4 regions of the Streptomyces sp. NPDC030165 genome follow, and region 3 is predicted to be linked to each of the others. Evidence: riboswitches for the same ligand, from Rfam matches in the RefSeq annotation. Region 3 holds a riboswitch; each other region holds the start of a gene.
What was found. A riboswitch is a leader RNA that binds a small molecule or an ion and turns the genes downstream of it on or off. The one in region 3 is predicted to bind cobalamin.
Positions count from the first base shown of each region.

Region 1: it holds a riboswitch for cobalamin, as region 3 does, so the genes downstream of both, ACZ4Z1_RS20120 (cobalamin biosynthesis protein) here and ACZ4Z1_RS32845 (ABC transporter substrate-binding protein) in region 3, are expected to answer to the same signal.
Region 2: it holds a riboswitch for cobalamin, as region 3 does, so the genes downstream of both, metE (5-methyltetrahydropteroyltriglutamate--homocysteine S-methyltransferase) here and ACZ4Z1_RS32845 (ABC transporter substrate-binding protein) in region 3, are expected to answer to the same signal.
Region 4: it holds a riboswitch for cobalamin, as region 3 does, so the genes downstream of both, nicT (Nickel transporter NicT) here and ACZ4Z1_RS32845 (ABC transporter substrate-binding protein) in region 3, are expected to answer to the same signal.

Region 1 is NZ_JBVIBD010000010.1:61,254-66,349, forward strand. It holds gene ACZ4Z1_RS20110 (inorganic phosphate transporter) at 1-860, shown strand, start outside; gene ACZ4Z1_RS20115 (hypothetical protein) at 897-1,142, shown strand; cobalamin riboswitch at 1,370-1,516, shown strand; gene ACZ4Z1_RS20120 (cobalamin biosynthesis protein) at 1,648-2,709, shown strand; gene ACZ4Z1_RS20125 (cobyric acid synthase) at 2,741-4,360, shown strand; gene ACZ4Z1_RS20130 (putative cobaltochelatase) at 4,360-5,096, shown strand, end outside.
Region 2 is NZ_JBVIBD010000016.1:158,252-163,347, reverse strand. It holds gene metE (5-methyltetrahydropteroyltriglutamate--homocysteine S-methyltransferase) at 1-2,276, opposite strand, end outside; cobalamin riboswitch at 2,443-2,670, opposite strand; gene ACZ4Z1_RS27950 (hypothetical protein) at 2,791-3,270, opposite strand; gene ACZ4Z1_RS27945 (hypothetical protein) at 3,280-3,468, opposite strand; gene ACZ4Z1_RS27940 (3-phosphoshikimate 1-carboxyvinyltransferase) at 4,442-5,096, shown strand, end outside.
Region 3 is NZ_JBVIBD010000022.1:47,194-52,289, reverse strand. It holds gene ACZ4Z1_RS32860 (MFS transporter) at 1-549, shown strand, start outside; gene ACZ4Z1_RS32855 (SAM-dependent methyltransferase) at 518-1,273, shown strand; gene ACZ4Z1_RS32850 (putative quinol monooxygenase) at 1,403-1,690, shown strand; cobalamin riboswitch at 1,762-1,938, shown strand; gene ACZ4Z1_RS32845 (ABC transporter substrate-binding protein) at 1,969-3,021, shown strand; gene ACZ4Z1_RS32840 (FecCD family ABC transporter permease) at 3,045-4,118, shown strand; gene ACZ4Z1_RS32835 (ABC transporter ATP-binding protein) at 4,115-4,933, shown strand; gene ACZ4Z1_RS32830 (ferric reductase-like transmembrane domain-containing protein) at 4,918-5,096, opposite strand, start outside.
Region 4 is NZ_JBVIBD010000008.1:58,803-63,898, reverse strand. It holds gene ACZ4Z1_RS16990 (NHL repeat-containing protein) at 1-61, shown strand, start outside; gene ACZ4Z1_RS16985 (hypothetical protein) at 249-482, shown strand; gene ACZ4Z1_RS16980 (DoxX family protein) at 694-1,245, shown strand; gene ACZ4Z1_RS16975 (VOC family protein) at 1,332-1,832, shown strand; gene nicT (Nickel transporter NicT) at 1,927-3,147, opposite strand; cobalamin riboswitch at 3,146-3,358, opposite strand; gene ACZ4Z1_RS16965 (ABC transporter substrate-binding protein) at 3,560-4,663, shown strand; gene ACZ4Z1_RS16960 (FecCD family ABC transporter permease) at 4,663-5,096, shown strand, end outside.

The sequences.
Region 1 (5,096 bases), on a different contig from region 3:
CCCGCAACCGCGCCGAGGAGGACACCGCCAAGGGCTACCGCGCCGGGCAGATCGCCTCGGCCGCGCTGGTCTCCCTCGCCCACGGCACCAACGACGCCCAGAAGACGATGGGTGTGATCACCCTCGCGCTGATCACCGGCGGCGTCGTCGCCCCGCACGCCGACCCGCCACTGTGGGTCATCGCCTCGGCCGGCCTGGCCATCGCGCTCGGCACGTACCTGGGCGGCTGGCGGATCATCCGCACGATGGGCAAGGGCATCACCGACATCCAGCCGCCGCAGGGCTTCGCCGCCCAGACCGGCGCCGCGGCCACCATCCTGGCCTCCTCCCACCTCGGCTTCGCGCTCTCCACCACCCAGGTCTGCTCCGGCGCGGTGATGGGCTCGGGCCTGGGCCGCAAGGGCGGCGTGGTGCGCTGGTCCACGGCGGGCCGGATGGCCGCCGCCTGGGGCCTGACGCTGCCGGCCGCCGGGCTGGTCGCGGCGGGCGCCGCGCTCCTGGCCGGCCAGGGCGACTGGGGCATCGCGACCGTCGCCGTCCTGGCGCTCGCCGTCTGCGGCGTGATCTGGGCGGCCTCCCGGCGCAAGCCGGTGGACCACACCAACGTCAACGAGGGCCCGGCGGCGGAGCCCGCGGGTGTCGTCACCACCGCCCTGCAGGCCGTCTCCCCGCCGCCCGCGGGTCCGGTCGCGACCGGGCAGCCCGTGCCGGCCGCCGCCACGATCCCGGCGCCCGCGGTGGCCGGAGCGCCGCTCGCGAACCCGGTCGGCGCCGCCCCGGTGATCGCCGACCCGGTGACCGCCCACCCGCACGAGACGCACGCCCAGCGCCGCGCCAAGGCCGGCTCGGCCGTCGGCTGACCCGGCCGCAGGCTCCCACGGAGGAACGAGAACGCAATGAGCATCGACTGGGCAGCCCTCGGCCAGGTCTTCGGCGTCACGCTGTTCGTGACGGTCGGGATCGTAGGCCTGTTCACCCTCGGCATCGTCGGCACGTCCCGCAAGCCGCGGCAGGAGGGCACGCCGGTGACCGCCGGCGGGCCCGACGCGCCCGGCGGGGCGGCGCGGGCCGGGGCGTACGTCTGCTTCGCGCTGTGCGCGGCGGCCGTGGCGTACGGGATCTATCTGATCGTCGCCGCCTGAGACACGGCACGGCGCTCCGGGGCGCCCGGTGGCCGTGGCATCCCCGCCACGGCCACCGGGCGCCCCTTCGCCGTGTCCCGGCCACCGGACGCTGTCGCCGTCTCCCCGGTGCCGCGCGCCTGTGGCCTTGGACACAGCCGCCGCCACCGGCCCGCGCCGCAGGTCAAGCGCGAGTTGACGGGCTTCGCGGAGCGTGGTGGACTGCCGGAGCCAATCGGCGACAGATGAGGAAGTCCGGTGAGAATCCGGCGCGGTCCCGCCACTGTCACCGGGGAGCGCCCCTCCACCAAGGGCCACGGTCCGCGTCCCGCGACGCAGGTTCCCGTACGGACTGGAAGGCCGGGGGAAGCGCCGATCCGGGGAGCCAGGAGACTCTCGTCGCCGTATCCGTCGAACCAGGGCGCGGACCCTGAGTGAGGACCTACCGCCATGCCCGGCCGCAGTGCGAGATCTGCTGGACGTACCCCCACACTGCCCCTCCGAGGCGCGACGGCGGTCTGATCCGATGCGTGCCGAACACGCCGGCTACGCGTGCGGCGCGGCCCTCGGCTTCCTCGGCGACCTGGTCGTGGGCGATCCCCGGCGCGGTCACCCCGTGGCCGCCTTCGGGCGGGCCGCGGCCGCCGTGGAAAGCCGCCTGTGGCGCGACGACCGCCGTCGCGGCGCCCTGCACACCGCGCTGCTCGTGGGCGGCACCGCCGCCGGTGCCGCGCTGCTGGATCGCGCCGTGCGCCGCTCCCCCGCCGCCTTCCCCGCCTCCGTCGCGCTGAGCGCCGCCGCCACCTGGGCGGTCCTGGGCGGCACCTCGCTGGGCCGCGAGGCGCGGGCCGTCGGCGGTGCGCTCGCGGCGGGCGACCTGGACGTGGCGCGCGAGCGGCTGCCGCACCTGTGCGGGCGCGACCCGCAGGCCCTGGACGGGCAGCAGATGGCGCGCGCGGTGGTCGAGTCCGTCGCCGAGAACACCTCGGACGCGGTGGTCGGCGCCCTGGTGTGGGGCGCGGCCGCCGGTGTGCCGGGGCTGCTGGCCTTCCGGGCCGTCAACACGCTGGACGCGATGGTCGGGCACAAGTCGCCGCGCCACCGCCGCTTCGGGTGGGCTTCGGCCCGGCTCGACGACGTGGCGGGTTTTCCCGGCTCCCGGCTGACCGCCGCGCTGGCGGTGCTGGCCGGGCCGGACCGGCGGGGCGCGCTGCGCGCCTGGCGGCAGGACGGTCCGTCCCATCCGAGCCCCAACGCGGGCCCGGTGGAGGCGGCGTTCGCCGGGGCGCTGGGCGTACGGCTGGGCGGCACGCTGGCGTACGGCGGACGGGTCGAGCACCGGCCGGTGCTCAACGGCGACGCCGGGCGGCCCGTCGCGGTGCCGGACATCGAGCGGGCCGTGGCACTGTCACGCCGGGTGAGCGCGCTGGCGCTGGCGGCCACGGTCGCGGGCCGGCTGGCGGTGGGGGCGGTACGGCGGTCCCGTACGGCCGGTGCGGTACGAGGGTCCCGAACGGCCGGGACGGTACGGCGCTCCCGTACGGCCGCGGCGGTACAGCGGTTCCCAACTGCCGGGAGAGCCACATGAGCAGCAACGTACGGACGGCGAGGAGTGCCACGTGAACGGACCGGGTCGAACGCCGCTCGGCGGCGGGCTGCTGGTGGCGGGCACCACGTCCGACGCGGGCAAGAGCGTGGTGACGGCGGGCATCTGCCGCTGGCTGGCGCGCAAGGGCGTCAAGGTGGCGCCCTTCAAGGCGCAGAACATGTCGCTGAACTCGTTCGTGACGCGCGAGGGCGCGGAGATCGGGCGGGCGCAGGCCATGCAGGCCGCCGCGGCGCGCGTCGAACCGAGCGCGCTGATGAATCCGGTGCTGCTGAAGCCGGGCAGTGACCGCAGCAGCCAGGTCGTGCTGATGGGCAAGCCGGTGGGCGAGCTGAGCGCGCGCGGCTACCACGCGGGACGCCAGGAGCAGTTGCTCGGTACGGTCACGGACTGCCTCCAGGAGCTGCGCCGTACGCACGACGCGGTGATCTGCGAGGGCGCCGGCAGCCCCGCGGAGATCAACCTGCGGCGTACCGACATCGTGAACATGGGCATCGCGCGGGCCGCCCGCATCCCGGTCGTGGTGGTCGGCGACATCGACAGGGGCGGCGTGTTCGCCTCGTTCTTCGGCACCACGGCGCTGCTGTCCCGGGAGGACCAGGCGCTGGTCGCGGGCTATCTCGTCAACAAGTTCCGGGGCGATGTGACACTGCTGGAGCCGGGTCTGGACATGCTGAAGGACCTGAGCGGGCGGCCGACCCTCGGGGTGCTGCCGTTCGCACACGGCCTGGGCATCGACGAAGAGGACGGCCTCCGTGTGTCGCTGCGCGGCGCGGTCCGCGAGAGCGTCGTCGCGCCGCCGCACGGCGCCGACGTGCTGCGGGTCGCCGTGGCCGCCGTACCGCTGATGTCGAACTTCACGGACGTGGACGCGCTCGCCGCCGAACCGGGCGTCGTGGTGCGGTTCGTGGACCGGCCCGAGGAACTGGCCGACGCCGACCTCGTCGTGCTGCCCGGCACCCGCGGTACCGTCCGCGCGCTCCAGTGGCTGCGCGAGCGCGGCATCGCGGACGCGGTACGGCGGCGGGCCGCGGAAGGCCGCCCGGTGCTCGGCATCTGCGGCGGCTTCCAGATGCTCGGCGAACGCATCGAGGACGAGGTCGAGTCGAAGGCCGGGACGGTGGACGGGCTGGGCCTGCTGCCCGTACGCGTACGCTTCGCGGCGGACAAGACCCTGGCCCGGCCGTCCGGCGAGGCGCTGGGCGAGCCGGTCGAGGGGTACGAGATCCACCACGGCGTGGCCGAGGTCACCGGCGGGGAGCCCTTCCTGGAGGGCTGCCGCTCCGGGGCGGTCTGGGGCACCCACTGGCACGGCTCGCTGGAGAGCGACGGCTTCCGGCGGGCGTTCCTGCGGCGGGTGGCCGCCGACGCGGGCCGCGCGTTCGTCCCCGCGCCGGACACCAGCTTCGCCGCCCTGCGCGAGGAACAGCTCGACCGGCTCGGCGATCTGATCGAGGAGCACGCGGACACGGAGGCGCTGCTGCGGCTGATCGAGGACGGGGTGCCGCCGGGGCTGCCGTTCGTGCCGCCGGGGGCGCCGCCGATACCGCCGCCGCCCCGCACCCCGGCCGCGCCCGGCGCGGCCTCCCCCACGCCCGCACACCGCACGTCCCTCGAAGGGGGTACTCCTTAATGGCATCGGTCCCTTACCCGTTCACCGCGGTCGTCGGCATGTCCGACATGCGGCTGAGCCTGCTGCTCAACGCCATCTCGCCGGCCATCGGCGGGGTGCTCGTCCGCGGCGAGAAGGGCACCGCGAAGTCGACCATCGTGCGGGGCCTGACCGCGCTGATGCCGGACGTCCCGGTCGTGACCGGCTGCCGCTTCTCCTGCGACCCCGCCGCGCCGGACCCGGCGTGCCCGGACGGCCCGCACGAGGCGGCCGGCGCCGAGGAGCGCCCGGCCCGCATGGTCGAACTGCCCGTCGGCGCCTCCGAGGACCGGCTCGTGGGCGCGCTGGACATCGAGCGGGCCCTGTCGGAGGGCGTGAAGGCGTTCGAGCCGGGCCTGCTGGCGGACGCGCACCGCGGCATCCTGTACGTGGACGAGGTCAACCTCCTCCACGACCACCTCGTGGACCTGCTGCTGGACGCCGCCGCCATGGGCGCCTCGTACGTGGAGCGCGAAGGCGTCTCCGTACGGCACGCCGCGCGCTTCCTTCTCGTCGGCACCATGAACCCCGAAGAGGGCGAACTGCGGCCGCAGTTGCTGGACCGCTTCGGGCTGACGGTGGAGGTCGCCGCGTCCCGCGAGCCGGACCAGCGGGTCGAGGTCGTACGGCGCCGCCTGGCCTACGACGCGGACCCTGCGGGCTTCGCAGCGCGCTGGGCCGCCGAGGAGGGCGAGCTGCGGGAGCGGATCGCCGCCGC
Region 2 (5,096 bases), on a different contig from region 3:
ACGAGGTTTTCCAGGGACGCGCGGGTCTCGGGCCAGCCGCGGGTCTTCAGGCCGCAGTCGGGGTTGACCCACAGGCGTTCGGCCGGGATGGCGCCGAGGCCCTCGCGCAGGAGGCTCGCCGCCTCCTCGGTGCTCGGTACGCGGGGGGAGTGGATGTCGTACACACCGGGCCCGGCCTCCCGCGGGTAGCCGTGCCCGGCCAGTTCGCGGGCCACCTGCATGCGGGAGCGGGCGGCCTCCAGACTGATCACGTCGGCGTCGAGGTCGTCGATGGCCTGCACGATGTCGCCGAACTCGGCGTAGCACATGTGCGTGTGGATCTGCGTCCGGTCCCGCACCCCGCCGGTGGTGAGGCGGAACGCCTCGGTGGCCCAGGCGAGATACGCGGCACGGCCGGCGGCGCGCAGCGGCAGCGTCTCGCGCAGGGCCGGTTCGTCCACCTGGATGACCTGGGTGCCGGCCGCCTCCAGGTCGCCGACCTCGTCGCGCAGGGCCAGCGCCACCTGGCGGGCGGTGTCGCCGAGCGGCTGGTCGTCACGGACGAAGGACCAGGCGAGCATGGTGACCGGGCCGGTCAGCATCCCCTTGACCGGCCGGTCGGTGAGCGACTGCGCGTACCGCGTCCACCGCACCGTCATCGGCTCGGGCCGCGAGATGTCACCGGCGAGGACCGGCGGACGCACGTACCGCGTGCCGTACGACTGGACCCAGCCGTGCTGCGTGGCGAGGTAACCCGTCAGCTGCTCCGCGAAGTACTGCACCATGTCGTTGCGTTCGGGCTCGCCGTGGACAAGCACGTCGATGCCCGCCTCCTCCTGGAAGGAGAGCACCTCGCGGATCTCGTTCTTGATGCGCTCCTCGTACCCGGCCGTGTCGATGCGCCCCGCACGCAGGTCGGCCCGGGCGGTGCGCAGTTCGGCGGTCTGCGGGAAGGAGCCGATGGTGGTGGTCGGCAGCAGGGGCAGGCCCAGGTGGGCCCGCTGCACGACGGTCCGTTGCGCGTACGGCGCCGAGCGGCGGCCGTCGGCGTCGGTGACGGCGGCGGTACGGGCCCGTACGGCGGGGTCGTGGGTGATCGCGGAACCGGCGCGGGACGCCAGGTCCGCGCGGTTGGCGGCCAGTTCGGCGGCGATCGTGTGGGTGCCCTGCGCGAGGCCGCGGGCGAGCGTGGCGATCTCGGTGGTCTTCTGCTGGGCGAACGCGAGCCAGCGCAGCACCTGCGGGTCGATGTCCCGCTCGGCGGTGGCGTCGAGCGGGACGTGCAGCAGGGAGCAGGAGGCGGCCACGTCGACCCGGTCGGCCAGGCCCAGCAGAGTACCGAGTGTTGCCAGCGACTTCTCGAGATCGTTGAGCCAGATGTTGCGGCCGTTGACGACACCGGCGACCAGCCGCTTGCCGGGCAGGCCGCCCGCGGCGGCGAGCGCGTCCAGGTTGCCCGCGGCGGCCTCGGTGAAGTCCAGCGCGAGACCGTCGACGGGGGCCTTGGCGAGCACCGGCAAGGCCTCGCCGAGCTGGTCGAAGTACGAGGCGACCAGCAGCTTCGGGCGGTCGGCGAGGGCGCCGAGGACGCCGTAGGCGCGCTCGGCGGCGCCGAGTTCGGCCGGAGTGCGGTCCTGCACCAGGGCGGGCTCGTCCAGCTGCACCCACGCGGCGCCGGCCGCGCGGAGGTCGGCCAGGACATCTGCGTACACGGGCAGGAGCCGGTCGAGCAGGGTCAGCGGATCGAAGCCGGCGGTGACACCGGGGGCGGGCTTGGACAGCAGGAGGTAGGTCACCGGGCCGACGAGGACCGGGCGCGGCGTGAGGCCGAGCGCGAGCGCCTCCCGTACCTCGCCGGTCTGCTTGGCGGAGTCGGTGGTGAAGACCGTGTCGGGCCCCAGCTCGGGTACGAGGTAATGGTAGTTCGTGTCGAACCACTTGGTCATCTCCAGCGGTGCCACGTCCTGCGTACCGCGTGCCATCGCGAAGTAGCCGTCCAGGGCGTCGGCCTCGAAGGCGGCGCGGTGCCGTTCCGGGACGGCTCCGACCATGACGCTGGTGTCCAGCACGTGGTCGTAGTACGAGAAGTCACCGGTCGGCACCTCGTGGAGTCCGGCCTCGGCCAGCTGCTGCCAGTTCGAACGGCGCAGGTCCTGGGCGGTCTTCTGGAGGGCGTCCGCGGTCACGCGGCCCTTCCAGTAGCCCTCGACGGCCTTCTTCAGTTCCCGGTTCGGTCCCTGGCGGGGGTAGCCGTACACGGTGGCCCGTGCTGCCGCGGCTGCGGGCTTCGCTGTCACGGAACTCTCCTTCGCGAGCGTGATCTTCTCCGAGCCCCGGTGACGGGACGAGAACGCGAAGGAACGACGCACCGGCCGAGCCATGCGGCGCCGAACAGCACCCATGCTCGCCCGGTATGGTCGCCGACCCGCCCTCGAAGGTCACCGGAGTGTCCGCGCACGTATGGACGCACACGGGCAACGGGCAGGTCTTCGGACTCGCGGGCACGCCTGCCGGACTTCGTCCGGCGGACACCTACTGGCCGTCGCTTCCCGGATCCGCGGCCCGGATCCAGTGCGTATGACGGCGGTCGTTCCCGCTCACCGCTGCGGGGCAGTCCCGGATTCCCACCGGGTTCCCTCTTACGACGCGTCTGCCTGGCGGGCAGGGCGAACCAGCTGCACCGGACACAGTAGATCGAGCGCACACCGTACGGACACCCCTGTTCACATGGCGGTACGTGAGATGTGACACCAAGGGCGGGGCGGGGCGGGTGCGGGGCGGGCCGACCGTCTTCCGGCGGCTTGTCCGGCGTCAGCCCGCACTCTCACCCGGGCCGGCTGACTCCCAGCCGGACATGGCCAGTTCATCGTCGCGCAGGGCCCACACGGGCCCGTCGCCCGGGGCGGGCCCCTCGACCACCCGCAAGTGGTAGGGACGGTACTCGTCGTCCGCGTCCTCGACGGTGAACCCGGCGGACGCCAGGATCGCGGCCATCGCCCGCGTCATCGCGGCCGAGACCTCGCCGCAGTGCCGCAGGACGGGGTCGTCCAGCAGCTTGAGGCGGAGCGCACGGGTCGTGCACTCCCGCAGGCGCGGACCGGCCGACCAGTCCACATACACGCCGCCGGCCGCATCGGCGCCGTGATCGACTTCCACCTCCACACCGCCGGCCAGAACGGGATGCAGGCCGGGCGCGCGCACCGGGAGGCCGGCGGCGGCCAGCTCGTCGCGCACCTTCGACGCGAGCGCCTCCTGACGCACGGACTCTTCAGCACTCACCTTCTCGAACATCCGCTCAATCTAGCGGCCCGCGCTGACACCGAACCGGAAATCCGCTTCGGTCCAGCCCGGTTCGGGCGGTGCCGGTTCGGACGAGGTGGCGGCCTTTTCGGCGAGTTCGCTCACCCGGGACACGATCGAGGCGATCTTTTGGTGATCCTCGACGAGCTTCGCGACCGTCGGGGCGGGATCCGGTCGTGCGCGCAGCAACTGGGAGAACAGTCCCCCGTCCTCGCCCCTGTGATGCGACGAGAGAGCGTCACAAAAGGCCAGGCAATGCAGACCGGTACGTCATCGTTCCCCGTGCGGCGCCCGAGATGCGTCCTGACGTGATGGATCCGGCGGCGCAGTTCTTGATGGGCTTGTGAGGGCTGAAGGCTCAGGGCAGCTGTACGAGCGCCGCCGCGGGGAGCCTGGAAAGAACGGGATGCCACGGATGGCGGCCCTTTCGCTTCCACATCTCCATGCCTGACGCAGTCCGTCACCGGCACGCGATGCTGCCGCTAGCCGACCACGCGATGCGGCGATAAGGCAAGCACGGTGCCCCTGTCCCGTCCCGTCCCCTCTCGGACGGGTCCGGATCGGCGCTCACCGAGCATGCCCGGGCCTGAACACGAGGGAACATCTCCGAAATCGGGCGCCCCGCCGCCCCGTCGGCACAGCCTGGTCCCCGCAGAGGGCGACGCTCGCTCAGGCGCGACGCACTTCGAGGACTGGTTGCGGGGGGCCGCCTGAGAGCGGCAACGGTCAAGAATGGATTGCGGAGGGGTGCGTGGGGGAAGGCTGATGTTTTTTTGGGGGTGTTGGGGTTTGGGTGGGACTTGGTGAAGTGGTCAACTATTTATTGACAGTTGCTCTGCGTGGGTGATTGAGTCGGGCACGCCGCGGGGGCCTTGTTCACGGTTTTTCGAACTGTGAGGGAGGGGCGGCTGCCGAACGAGTCCTGTCCGTCGAGCCCTGTCGACCACCACCGAACCTCTCTCCGACATCTTCCGGTAATTCCTTTCTGCCGCGGCAGCGGTGGTTCTGACTGGGATCTCTTCCTCTTCTTGGTGTGGTGTCGGTGTGGCGTTCGCCTGCCCGTGAGCGGTGAATTCCGTGGCGTGGTGGTGATGTCGGGCGCAAGGCATGGCAGGTGCTCTCAGGCGGCGCTGGTTCCGGTGTCCAGGAACAGGAGCAAGGTGTGCTTGACGCCCGGATGGCGGCCCGGAAGGCATTCGACAAGCCGGGTACTGACTCGGCGGATCTGGTGGTGGACGGCGGGCGGGCCGAGAAGGCCGTCGGTGCCGGAGCGCTGAGCGTCCGGGTACCGGGGGACAAATCGGTCAGTCACCGGGCGCTGCTGGCGGCACTGCTTCCCGGTGCGCCCGAGGTTCTGACGGTGCGCAACGCCAACCTGGGCGGCGCCGTACGGGCGTTGCTGCCGGCGATGCGGGCGCTGGGGGTGGAGGCCGGCGTGGACGGCGGCACGCTGACCGTGCGGCGCGGCGTGCCGCCGGTGCCGCAGCGGGTGCGTGAGCATCCGGACGTGGCCGGATGGCCGGAGGGCGTGCCGTACGTGGAGACCGGAGGGTCGAGCGCCGCGGCCCGGCTGCTGATCGGTGTGCTCGCGGGGAGCGGCACCGCGGCGGTGGTGGACGGGGACGAGGTGCTGCGGCACCGGCCGATGGACTGGCTGGTCGATCCGCTGGCCGAACTGGGCGCGGACATCGCGTATCTCGGGAATGACGGCTGCCTGCCCGTATGGGTGAAGGGGGCGGTGTGCCGGTCCGGCAGGACGGTGGAGTTACGCGTGGGCAGCGCGCAGGCGCGGTCCGGGGTGCTGCTGGCCGTGGCTG
Region 3 (5,096 bases):
GTGCTCCTGACCTGCTTCGTGCTGGTCATCGTCGTCCAGCCGCTCGCGTCGGACGCCATCCGGCGGATGAGCTACCCGGTCGCGCTGGCGGCCGGTTTCGCGGGGCTGGCCGCCGGGCTGGCGGTCCTGGCGGCTGGTACGCGGACCGCCCTGCTGGCGGGCGGTGTCCTCCTCACGCTCGGCGACATCGTGCTCTTCCTCAAGAACGATCTGGAGGCGCTGCGCCGCAGTCCGCGCTCGGATGCGGTGGTCTTCGGGCAGCAGCGGCTCGCCGCGGGGCTGGGTGCCTGTGCCAGCGGTGTTCTGGGCGGGCAGCTGTACGGCTTCGGCGAACGCGCCGGGCACGCGGGCTGGTTCTGGCTCCTCGCCGCGGCCCAGTGCGTCCTGCTGCCCCCGCTGCTGCTCACTCTGCGGCGCGGACAGCGCACCGCTCCCCCGGCCCCCGACGACCTCACCGACGAACGGAGCCCCGCTCCCCCGCCCCCCGACGGCCACACGGAAGGAACACCGGTACCCGATGACGCACACGAGCGGATTCCAGGACGATGACTTCTGGACCGAGTTCTACGACTTCCTCTTCTCCGACCAGCGCCACTCCCAGGCCGAGGACCTGCTCGACACCTCTGCCCTGCTGTCCTTCCCGTCCGGGGCCCGGGTGCTGGACCTGTGCTGCGGTCCGGGGGTGTTCACCGTTCCGCTCGCCCGCCGGGGTTTCGCCGTGACGGGCGTCGACCGCAGCCCGGCCATGCTGGACCGCGCCCGGAAGCGGTCCGCCGACGCCGGCGTCACGGCCCGGGCCCGGTACGTGCAGGCCGACATGCGGGAGTTCACCGAACCCGGAGCGTTCGACGCCGTCCTCAACATGTTCACGTCCTTCGGCTACTTCGAGGACCCGGCCGACAACGCCCGTGTGCTGCGCACCATGCGCACCTGCCTGGCACCCGGCGGCACGCTGCTCCTGGACATGGCCGGCAAGGAACTGCTGGCCCGCAAGGTCACCCCGCCCAAGGTCGTCCAGCGCGGCGACGACCTGCTGGTGCAGACCGACACGGTGCTGGACGACTGGGCGCGGCTGCGCAGCGACTGGGTGCTCGTGCGGGGCGACCGGGTGACGCGTACGAGCCTGGTCTGGTTCGTCTACAGCGCCGTTGAATTGCGGCGGATGGCCGAGGAGGCCGGCTTCGAGGAGATCGAGCTCTTCGGCGGCTTCGACGGCCGCCCGTACGACCAGGACGCCGAACGGCTGGTGCTCCGGGCGGTGCGGGGGACGTGACCGGCCCGTCGGTGGTCGCGGCGCGGCCACCGTGTGGCCCACCTCACCCTCGCGGCCGACTGCCCGGAGCCGTACGGCAGGCCTAGCCTCAGCCGATACGGCATCTGGCAAGCCGAGAGGGGACACATCATGTCGTTCGGTTTCGTCGCCTTCCACTACCCGGCCCCCGAGCACGTCGAGGAGTTCGTCGGCCAGTGCCGCCAAGTCGCCGAGGCGGCGCGGCAGCAGCCGGGCTTCGAGTCCGTCGGGGTCTGGGTCACCCCGGACGGCGAGGCCGTCGTCACCACCGGCGCGTTCGAGTCCGAGGAGGCCTTCCGGGCGGCATCCGAGGTCGCCCGCGAGATGGGTGCGACACCTGACGGCCTGAGCGACCTGGAGGTCAGGCCCCGCCAGGTGCACTTCCTGCTGTCGCGGTAGAAGGGGCGCGACTTCCGCACGAGACGGCGCGCGGACGCGTCCGCGCGCCCTTTGCCCCCGGCTCGGCCGACCGTAATATCACCTGGTCATCACCGCGACGGGAAACAGGAAGCCGGTGCGATTCCGGCACGGTCCCGCCACTGTGACCGGGGAGTGCACCCCTTCGTCAGGCCACTGCGCGCGGCGCGGGAAGGCCGGGGGAACGTCGATCCGGGAGTCAGGACACTGGCCTGTCGCGGGCCCGTTCCGAGGAGCGCGGACTCCGCAGGAGGCTCTACGTGTACGACGGTACGCCCCGTCCCCTTCTTCCTCCCTCTCACGCCCGGCGGCGCCGGTTCCTGCGCGCCGCGGCACCGCCCGTGGCCCTGGCCCTGTCCGCCGTGCTGCTCACCGGCTGCGGCGGTACGGCGCGGGACACCGCGGACGGCGCGAAGCCCGCGGCCTCCGCGGCGAAAGGTTTCCCGGTCACCATCGACAACTGCGGCATCCGCACCACTTACCGGAAGCCGCCCTCCCGTGTGGTCACCATCCACCAGCACCCCGCCGAGCTGATGCTGGCGCTGGGGCTCAAGGACCGCATGATCGGCACCGCGTTCCCCGACTCGGCCGTCCTGCCGGAACTGCGCAAGGACTATGCCGCCCTGCCGCAACTGGCGAAGAAGGAACCGTCCTTCGAGACCGTCCTGGAAGCCGGTCCGGACCTGGTCTACGGCGGTTACGCCAGCGCGTTCGCCGAGAACGAGGGCCGCTCGCGCAAGGCTTTCGCCGACGCCGGCATCGACACCTATCTCAACCGCGAGTACTGCGGGAAGAAGCAGGTGTCCATGCAGGACACCTACGACGAGGTGCGCACCATCGGTTCCCTCTTCGGCGTGCGGGAACGGGCCGACCGGCTGGCCGCCGGCCTCAAGGCACGGGTCGACCGGACCACCAAGGCGGTCAAGGGCGCCCGGGCCGTACCGGTCTTCGTCTACGACAGCGGCGACAAGGCGGCGTTCACCGCCGGCGGCAAGAGCCTCGGCACCGAGATCATCCAGCTGGCGGGCGGCCGGAACGTGTTCGCCGACCTGGACAAGGTCTTCGGTGACGCCTCCTGGGAGCAGGTCGTCGACCGGAAGCCCGAGGTCATCGCGATCTACGACTACGCGGGGGCCGGCAGCGTCGAGCAGAAGAAGAAGTTCCTGCTGTCGCAGCCCGCACTCGCCGACGTGCCCGCGGTGCGGAACAAGCGGTTCGTCGTCCTGCCGCTGACCGCGACCCTCGTCGGAGTACGGCCTCCGTACGCGGTCCAGGAGCTGGCCCGCGCGCTGCACCCCGAGCGGTTCCGGTGACGGCCTCCATCGAAGCGGCGGCTGTGCGTGATCACCGGCAGCAGGCGAAGCCGCGCCACCGGTCCTTCGCCGTCATCCTCCTCGTCCTCGCCGTGCTGCTGCTGGTCTCCGCCACGGCGGGCATGGCGATCGGGTCGGTGCACGTGCCGCCCGGCGAGGTGTGGGGGATCGTGACGCACGCGCTCGGCGCGGACCACCCGGAGCCGGGGTGGTCCCGGGCGCGCGAGACCATCGTGCTGGACGTACGGGCGCCCCGGGTGGTCCTCGGCGCGGTGACGGGCGCGGGGCTCGCGGTGATCGGTACGGCCATGCAGGCCCTGGTCCGCAATCCGCTGGCGGAACCGTATCTGCTGGGGGTCTCCTCGGGCGCGTCCCTGGGCGCCGTCATGGTGATCGTCTTCGGGGTGAGCGTGTTCGGTCCGGTGTCGCTGCCGGCCGCCGCGTTCGCCGGCGCGCTGCTGACCCTGCTGCTCGTCTACACGACGGCCCGCACCGGCGGACGCATCACCTCGGTACGGCTGGTGCTGTCGGGCGTGGCGATGGCGGCGGTACTGACGGCGGTCATGGATGTCCTGCTGCTGACCTCCGACCGGGGCAACGAGGCCCGGGCGGTGCTGGCGTGGACGCTCGGGGGCCTCGGCGGCGTGCAGTGGGGCACGCTCTGGCTGCCGGGAGCGGCGCTGCTGCTGGGCATCGCCGTACTCCTGGTCCAGGCCCGGTTGCTGAATCTGCTGCTGGCGGGCGAGGAGTCCGCCACGACGATGGGGCTGGACGTGGCCCGGTTCCGGGCCCGGATGTTCGTCCTGCTCTCCCTCGTGACCGGCGTCCTGGTGGCCGCGGCCGGGCCGATCGGCTTCGTCGGCCTGATGCTGCCACACGTCGTGCGCCTGTTCGTGGGCGGTGACCACCGCCGGGTGCTGCCCGCGGCCGCGCTGGCCGGCGCGGTGTTCCTGATCTGGGCCGACGTCGCGGCGCGTACGGTCGCGGCGCCCATGGAGATTCCCGTGGGCGTGCTGACGGCGCTGTGCGGCGGGCCGTTCTTCCTGTGGCTGATGCGCCGGGACGCGCGCCGCACCACGCACCGAGGAGTGGCATGAGCGCGACCGAACTGACCGTCGACGGCGTCACGCTCACCGCCGGAGCGCACCGTCTGGTGCGCGACGTCTCCCTGACCGCCCGGCCCGGTGAGGTGGTCGGCCTGGTCGGGCCCAACGGCAGCGGCAAGTCCAGCCTGCTGCGCGCCGTCTACCGTGTGCTGCGTCCCGGCGCGGGACACGTCCGCGTGGACGGTACGGACGCCTGGTCGCTGCCGGTGCGGCGGCTGGCCCGTACGGTGGCGGCCGTGGTGCAGGAGACGGCCGCCGACTTCGACCTGACCGTACGCGAGGTCGTCGCGATGGGCCGCACACCGCACAAGCGGCTGCTCGACGGCGACAGCGCCGAGGATGCCGCGCTGGTGACGTGGGCCCTGGAGGCGGTGGACGCCGCCGCACTGGCGGAACGGTCCTTCGACCGCCTCTCCGGCGGCGAGCGCCAGCGGGTGCTGATCGCCCGCGCCCTGGCGCAGCGGCCTTCCCTGCTGGTCCTCGACGAGCCGACCAACCACCTGGACGTACGGCACCAGTTGACGGTGCTCGGGATCCTGCGCCGGCTGCCCGCCACGGCCCTGGTGGCCCTGCACGACCTGAACCTCGCCGCGTACTACTGCGACCGCCTGTACGTCCTGTGCGAGGGCGAGGTGACGGCGTCGGGTGCGCCCGCCGAGGTGCTGACCGAGGAACTGCTGGCCGAGGTGTACGGCGTGGCGGCCGAGGTCGCCGTCAACCCGCGTACGGGTGCGCCGCAGGTGTCGTTCCTACCAGGGGAACGCGACCGGCCGGGCGTCGCGGTACCGGATCACTCCGGTACCTGACTGGCCGGGGGTACTTGAGTGGCTGGGGGTCTCTGAGTGGCCGGGGATTCCTGAGTGGCCGGGGCGGTCACGGGCGGCTGGTCCGGCCGGGGCCGGCCGCCGTCGTGACCGGAGAAGACCACGGCCAGCAGCCCGACGATCACGGCGGCGGCAGCGGCGCGGC
Region 4 (5,096 bases), on a different contig from region 3:
CGACGGGCGGGCCAATGTGGGCCGTCTCGCGCCGGTGCAGCTGACCGCCCGGGTGCTGTGACCCGCTGACCCGCTGACCCGCTGACCTGCTGATCCGCTGATCCGCTGATCCGTCGACGGCGCGCAGGCCCCGTCCGGCCGGTTTCCCTACGGGATTCCGGCCGGGCGGGGCCTGCTGGGACGGGCGTGTTCGGAGCCGGTGCGGCGGCCGACATGCGTGGTGGTCGGTCCCGGTGCACGCTGAAAGCATGGCTGAGCATCCGCCGGTGATCGTCCACCCGCCCTCGCCGTCCGGCAGACGGCGGGTCACCGTCCATGGACAGATCGTCGGGCTGGCACACGGGCGCGGTGATGTCGCCGAGTTCCTGCGGCACGCCGGGCTGGCGCCGGACGCCGAGGACATCGACCTGGATGCGCCGGGGCTCGTGGAGTGGCGCGGGGGCGACAAGGACACGTGGACGGGGGCGGAGGGGGAGGGCTGAATGGCCTGGGGGAGGGTAGGTACAAGGGTTACGTACCGTGCGGGCGGGTGTCCGAAGAGTGAGGGTGCGGGGCGCGGCGCTGTTGTTCGTCTTTCAAGTGGTGTGTATCGTCGACGTGTGACTTGAAGTTTCAAGTACTTCGGCGGGGACGGTCCGGCCCTCCCACAGGGCCCGCCGGCCCGGGAACGACCAGACAGAAATGAGCACGCGCATGTCCTCCCCCCTCAGCCCCCTCCGTGACTACGGCAGCGGCGTCGACGACCGCCACGCCGCCACGCCGCACGCGTACGACGTCGGCCTGCTCCTGCTGCGGCTCGCGGTCGGCCTGATCATGGCCGCGCACGGCACGCAGAAGCTGTTCGGCTGGTTCAGCGGGGCCGGGCTGGACGGAACCGGACAGTTCTTCACGGCCAGCGGCTACCCGGCCGGCAAGGCCATGGCCGTGGTGGCCGGCCTCAGCGAGACGCTGGGCGGCCTCGGGCTGGTCCTCGGGCTGCTGACGCCGCTGGCGGGCGCGGCGGTCGTCGGAACGATGGTGAACGCGCTGGCGGTGAAGTGGGGCGGCGGCTTCTTCGCGCCCGAGGGTGTGGAGTACGAGCTGCTGCTCACGGCGGGCGCGGCAGCCCTGGCGCTGACCGGCCCCGGCCGGTACGCGGTCGACCGGCTGCTGCCGGCCCTGCGTACGCACCGGCTCGCGTACGGGGCGGCCGCCCTGGTGTTCGGGGTGGTCGTGGCGTTCGTGATGCTGCTGGTGCGTGACTGAGTCCGAGCGTCGGGCGAGGCGCAGCGGCACCAAGTGGGGCAAGTGAAGCGGTGTGAGCGGTGAGAAGCGGAAGGTGAGGGATTGACGTGGCGGTGCGGCGGCTGAATCACGCGGTGCTCTACGTACGGGACGTGGCGCGCGCGGTGGCCTTCTACACGGAGACGCTGGGTTTCCGGGTGGACTCCGAGATTCCGGGGAGGGCCGCGTTCCTCAGCGCGGAAGGGACCGCCAACGATCACGATCTCGGGCTGTTCGCGGTCGGCGCCGAGGCGCCGGGACCCGAGCACGGCCGGGTGGGGCTCTACCACCTGGCCTGGGAGGTCGGCACACTCGGTGAGCTGGCGGACACGGCCGCGGACCTGGCGGCGCGGGGCGCGCTGGTCGGTGCCTCCGACCACCTGGTGTCCAAGTCGCTGTACGCCAAGGACCCGGACGGCAACGAGTTCGAGGTCATGTGGCGGGTGCCGCGTACGGACTGGCCGGGCCCGGACGAACCGGACCGGATCCGTCCGCTCGATCTCGAAGCCGAGCTGGCGCGCTGGGGACGCGACCTGAAGACGGGCGCGGCGGCCGGCTCGGCCACCTGAGGGCGGCGGGAGGGCGGGGCCCGCCCTCCCGGCGACGGGTCCGGCGGGCCCCAGCGGTCCGGCGGGCCCCGGCAGATCCGGCGGCCCCGGTGGCTCAGGCCGCCTCCCGGGCCTCCGCCGCCCGCGCCGACCAGCGCTTCTCCACCCCGGCCAGCCGCCAGTACGCCAGGGCCGCCGCCCAGACGACCACGAACAGGCCGACGATGATGAAGCCCACGTTGTCCAGGTCGATCGACGAGATCCAGCCGGTCAGGCCGTCCGTCAGGGCCAGCTTCTCGTGCAGGACGGTGACCAGTTCGATGGTCCCGATGAAGAAGGCGACGGCGATCGACAGGCCGGTGATCGTGAGGTTGTAGTACACCTTGCGCACCGGGTTCGAGAACGCCCACTGGTACGCGAAGTTCATGAACGTACCGTCCAGCGTGTCGAAGAGGCTCATCCCCGCCGCGAACAGCAGCGGCAGGACCAGGATCGCGTACCAGGGCAGCCCGGCCGCCGCGCCGCTGCCCGCCATCACCATCAGCGTCACCTCGGTCGCGGTGTCGAAGCCGAGGCCGAAGAGCAGGCCGAGCGGGTACATCTGGCCGGGCCGGGTGATGGAGCGGGTGAAGCGGCCCAGGACGCGGTTCATGAAGCCGCGGGAGTCGAGGTGCTGCTCCAGCTCCGCCTCGTCGTACCGGCCCTGCCGCATCGCGCGGAACACCCGCCAGATGCCCGCCAGCGCGACGAGATTGAGCGCTGCGATCAGGTAGAGGAAGGTGCCGGAGACCGTGGTGCCCACGGTGCCGAGCACCTGGTGGGCGCTCGATCCGTCGTCGAGCAGGGTGCCGGCCAGCTGCGCGCCGCCGGCGACCAGCGCCGCCATGGCGACGACCACGCTGGAGTGCCCGAGCGCGAACCAGAAGCCCACCGAGACGGGGCGCTTGCCGTCGGCCATCAGTTTGCGGGTGGTGTTGTCGATGGCGGCGATGTGGTCGGCGTCGAAAGCGTGCCGCATGCCGAGGGTGTACGCGGTGACGCCGAGGCCGACCCCGAAGACCTGCGAGCCCACGGTGTAGTGGTTCGGCACGACCAGGAGGAAGAGCACGCCGAAGGCGACGACGTGCAGCGCGGCGATGACCGCCATCAGCCCCGCGGTCCGCACGGTGTCCTGACGCCGCCAGCGGAAACCGGAGGGCGGGGGAGAGGAGGCGGAAGGAACGGACGCGGGTGAAGTGAGGGTAGGGGAAGGGGACGGCGAAGAAGCCGGGGACGGCGAAGGGGAATCGGCGGACAGGGACATCCGGTGGTCACGCTCCAGCACCTCGTGGATCATTTCGTGAGATGCCGTGGCCGGTCTCCTGGCTGACGGGTGTACGCGCCCGCCCCGGCCTTCCCGGCCGCGGGCTGCGGCCAGTGGCTCCGTACGGGCGCGGGGCGCGTACGGAAAGGGGCGGGAACTTCCCGATCACAGTGGCGAGGGCCGCTCCGGTCTGGACCCGAAGGACTTCACCGGTCTTCCCGACACCACGGCCCGGACACTCTAACGTCCGGTGGCGGCATGGTCATCGGATCAATGTGCCGGGAACCCGCAGCGCTCTCCGCTCGACTACCTGGTCCTGGGCCCGCAAGGGCGGGCCGTCGGGCAGTCGAGAGGCAGGGAGAGCGGACGTATGCGTTCTCGTGTGGGTCTGGTGGGGCGAGTGAGCCGAGCGGGGTCGATGTGGCCGGTGGCCGGTGGGCGGTCGATGGCGGCGGTGCTGGCGACGCTGGCAGTGGCCGGGCTGGCCACTGGTTGCGGCAGCGGTGACGGACGTACGGCAGCGGGTGCCGCGGACGGCCGGGGCGGCGGAGCGGGTGGCTTTCCCGTCTCGGTCAGCGATTGCGACGGGCGGCGGACGACATTCTCCGAGGCCCCGCGGAAAATCGTCACGAGCAACGCGGCGAGCCTGGAAATGCTGCTCCGGCTGGGAGTGGGCGACCGGGTCGTCGGTACCGGATTCCCGCCGGGAAAGGGCACGTTGCCACCTGATCTCGATGCCCGGGCGCAGCGCGTCCCGGTACTGGGGAAGACGGTGATTCCGAAGGAGAAGCTGCTCGGTTCCGGCGCCGACGTCTATATCGACACGTTCGCTTCCATGGGCAACATGGGCGGGGCGGCGGCCGGCCCGACCGAGGAGGAATTCAGCGCGGCGGGCATCAGACACGTCTACCTGGCCTCGACGGCGTGTGCGCCGCGCAAGAAGGTGCCGCAGCGGGACCTGTCCGCCGTGGAGGGCGACATCCGGCGGCTCGGACAGATCACGGGCGCCTCGAAGCGCGCGATGCAGCTGGTGGCGGAGATGGAGAAGAAGATCTCCTCGGTACGCGAAGCCATCGCGGACGTCCCCGCGGGCAAGCGGCCGTCGTACTTCTTCTTCGATTTCGACGCGGGAACGAAACAGCCCGTCGCGGTCTGCAACCGGCAGGTGGCCAACGCGGTGATGACCGAAGCCGGGGCACGGAACGTCTTCGCGGACTGTGCGAGCGACTTCAAACCGGTGTCGTGGGAGGACGTGGTCGGAAAGAACCCGGACTGGATTCAGCTCGGCGTACGGAACCGGGGAAGCGCCGCGGCCAATGAGAAGGCATTCGACGAGGCCGAGAAGTTCCTCAAGGAGTTTCCGGCCACGGCGGGGCTGCGCGCGGTGAAGGAAGGAAAATTCCTGCGTATCGGCTCCGAGCAGACGACCATCGCCGGAGTGGGGAACGCGGACACGGTGCGGCGGATCGCTAAGACGCTCTACCCGGACCGGCTGGGCAAGGGCCGTCCGGCCGGGGAGCGTCCGGACGAGGCCGGGGCGGGGCGCTGATGGGGCCGTCGGCCTGTGCCGCGGCTGAGGCTCGCACCGCCGGCGCGGCGCGTACCGCAGGGCTCGCCGTCGGCCTGCTGATCGCGCTGCTCGCCGCGCTGACCGCGGCCGTCGCGCTCGGTGCCACCGACATCGCTCCTGCCGAGGTGTGGTCGGTGGTGTTCCGGCGGCTGGGCGGGGCGCCGCCCCGGCCGGGTACGGACGATCTGATCGTCTGGCAGCTACGGGTTCCGAGGGCGCTGCTCGCCGCGCTGGTCGGCGCGGGTCTCGGGCTCGTCGGTACGGCCACCCAGGCGCTGGTGCGCAACCCCCTGGCGGACCCGTACCTGCTGGGTATCTCCAACGGCGCGTCGCTGGGCGCGGTGGCCGCGATCGTGCTGGGCGCGGGCGCTGTGGCGGGGACGGGCGGGGTGTTCGGCGCGGGGAGCACGTT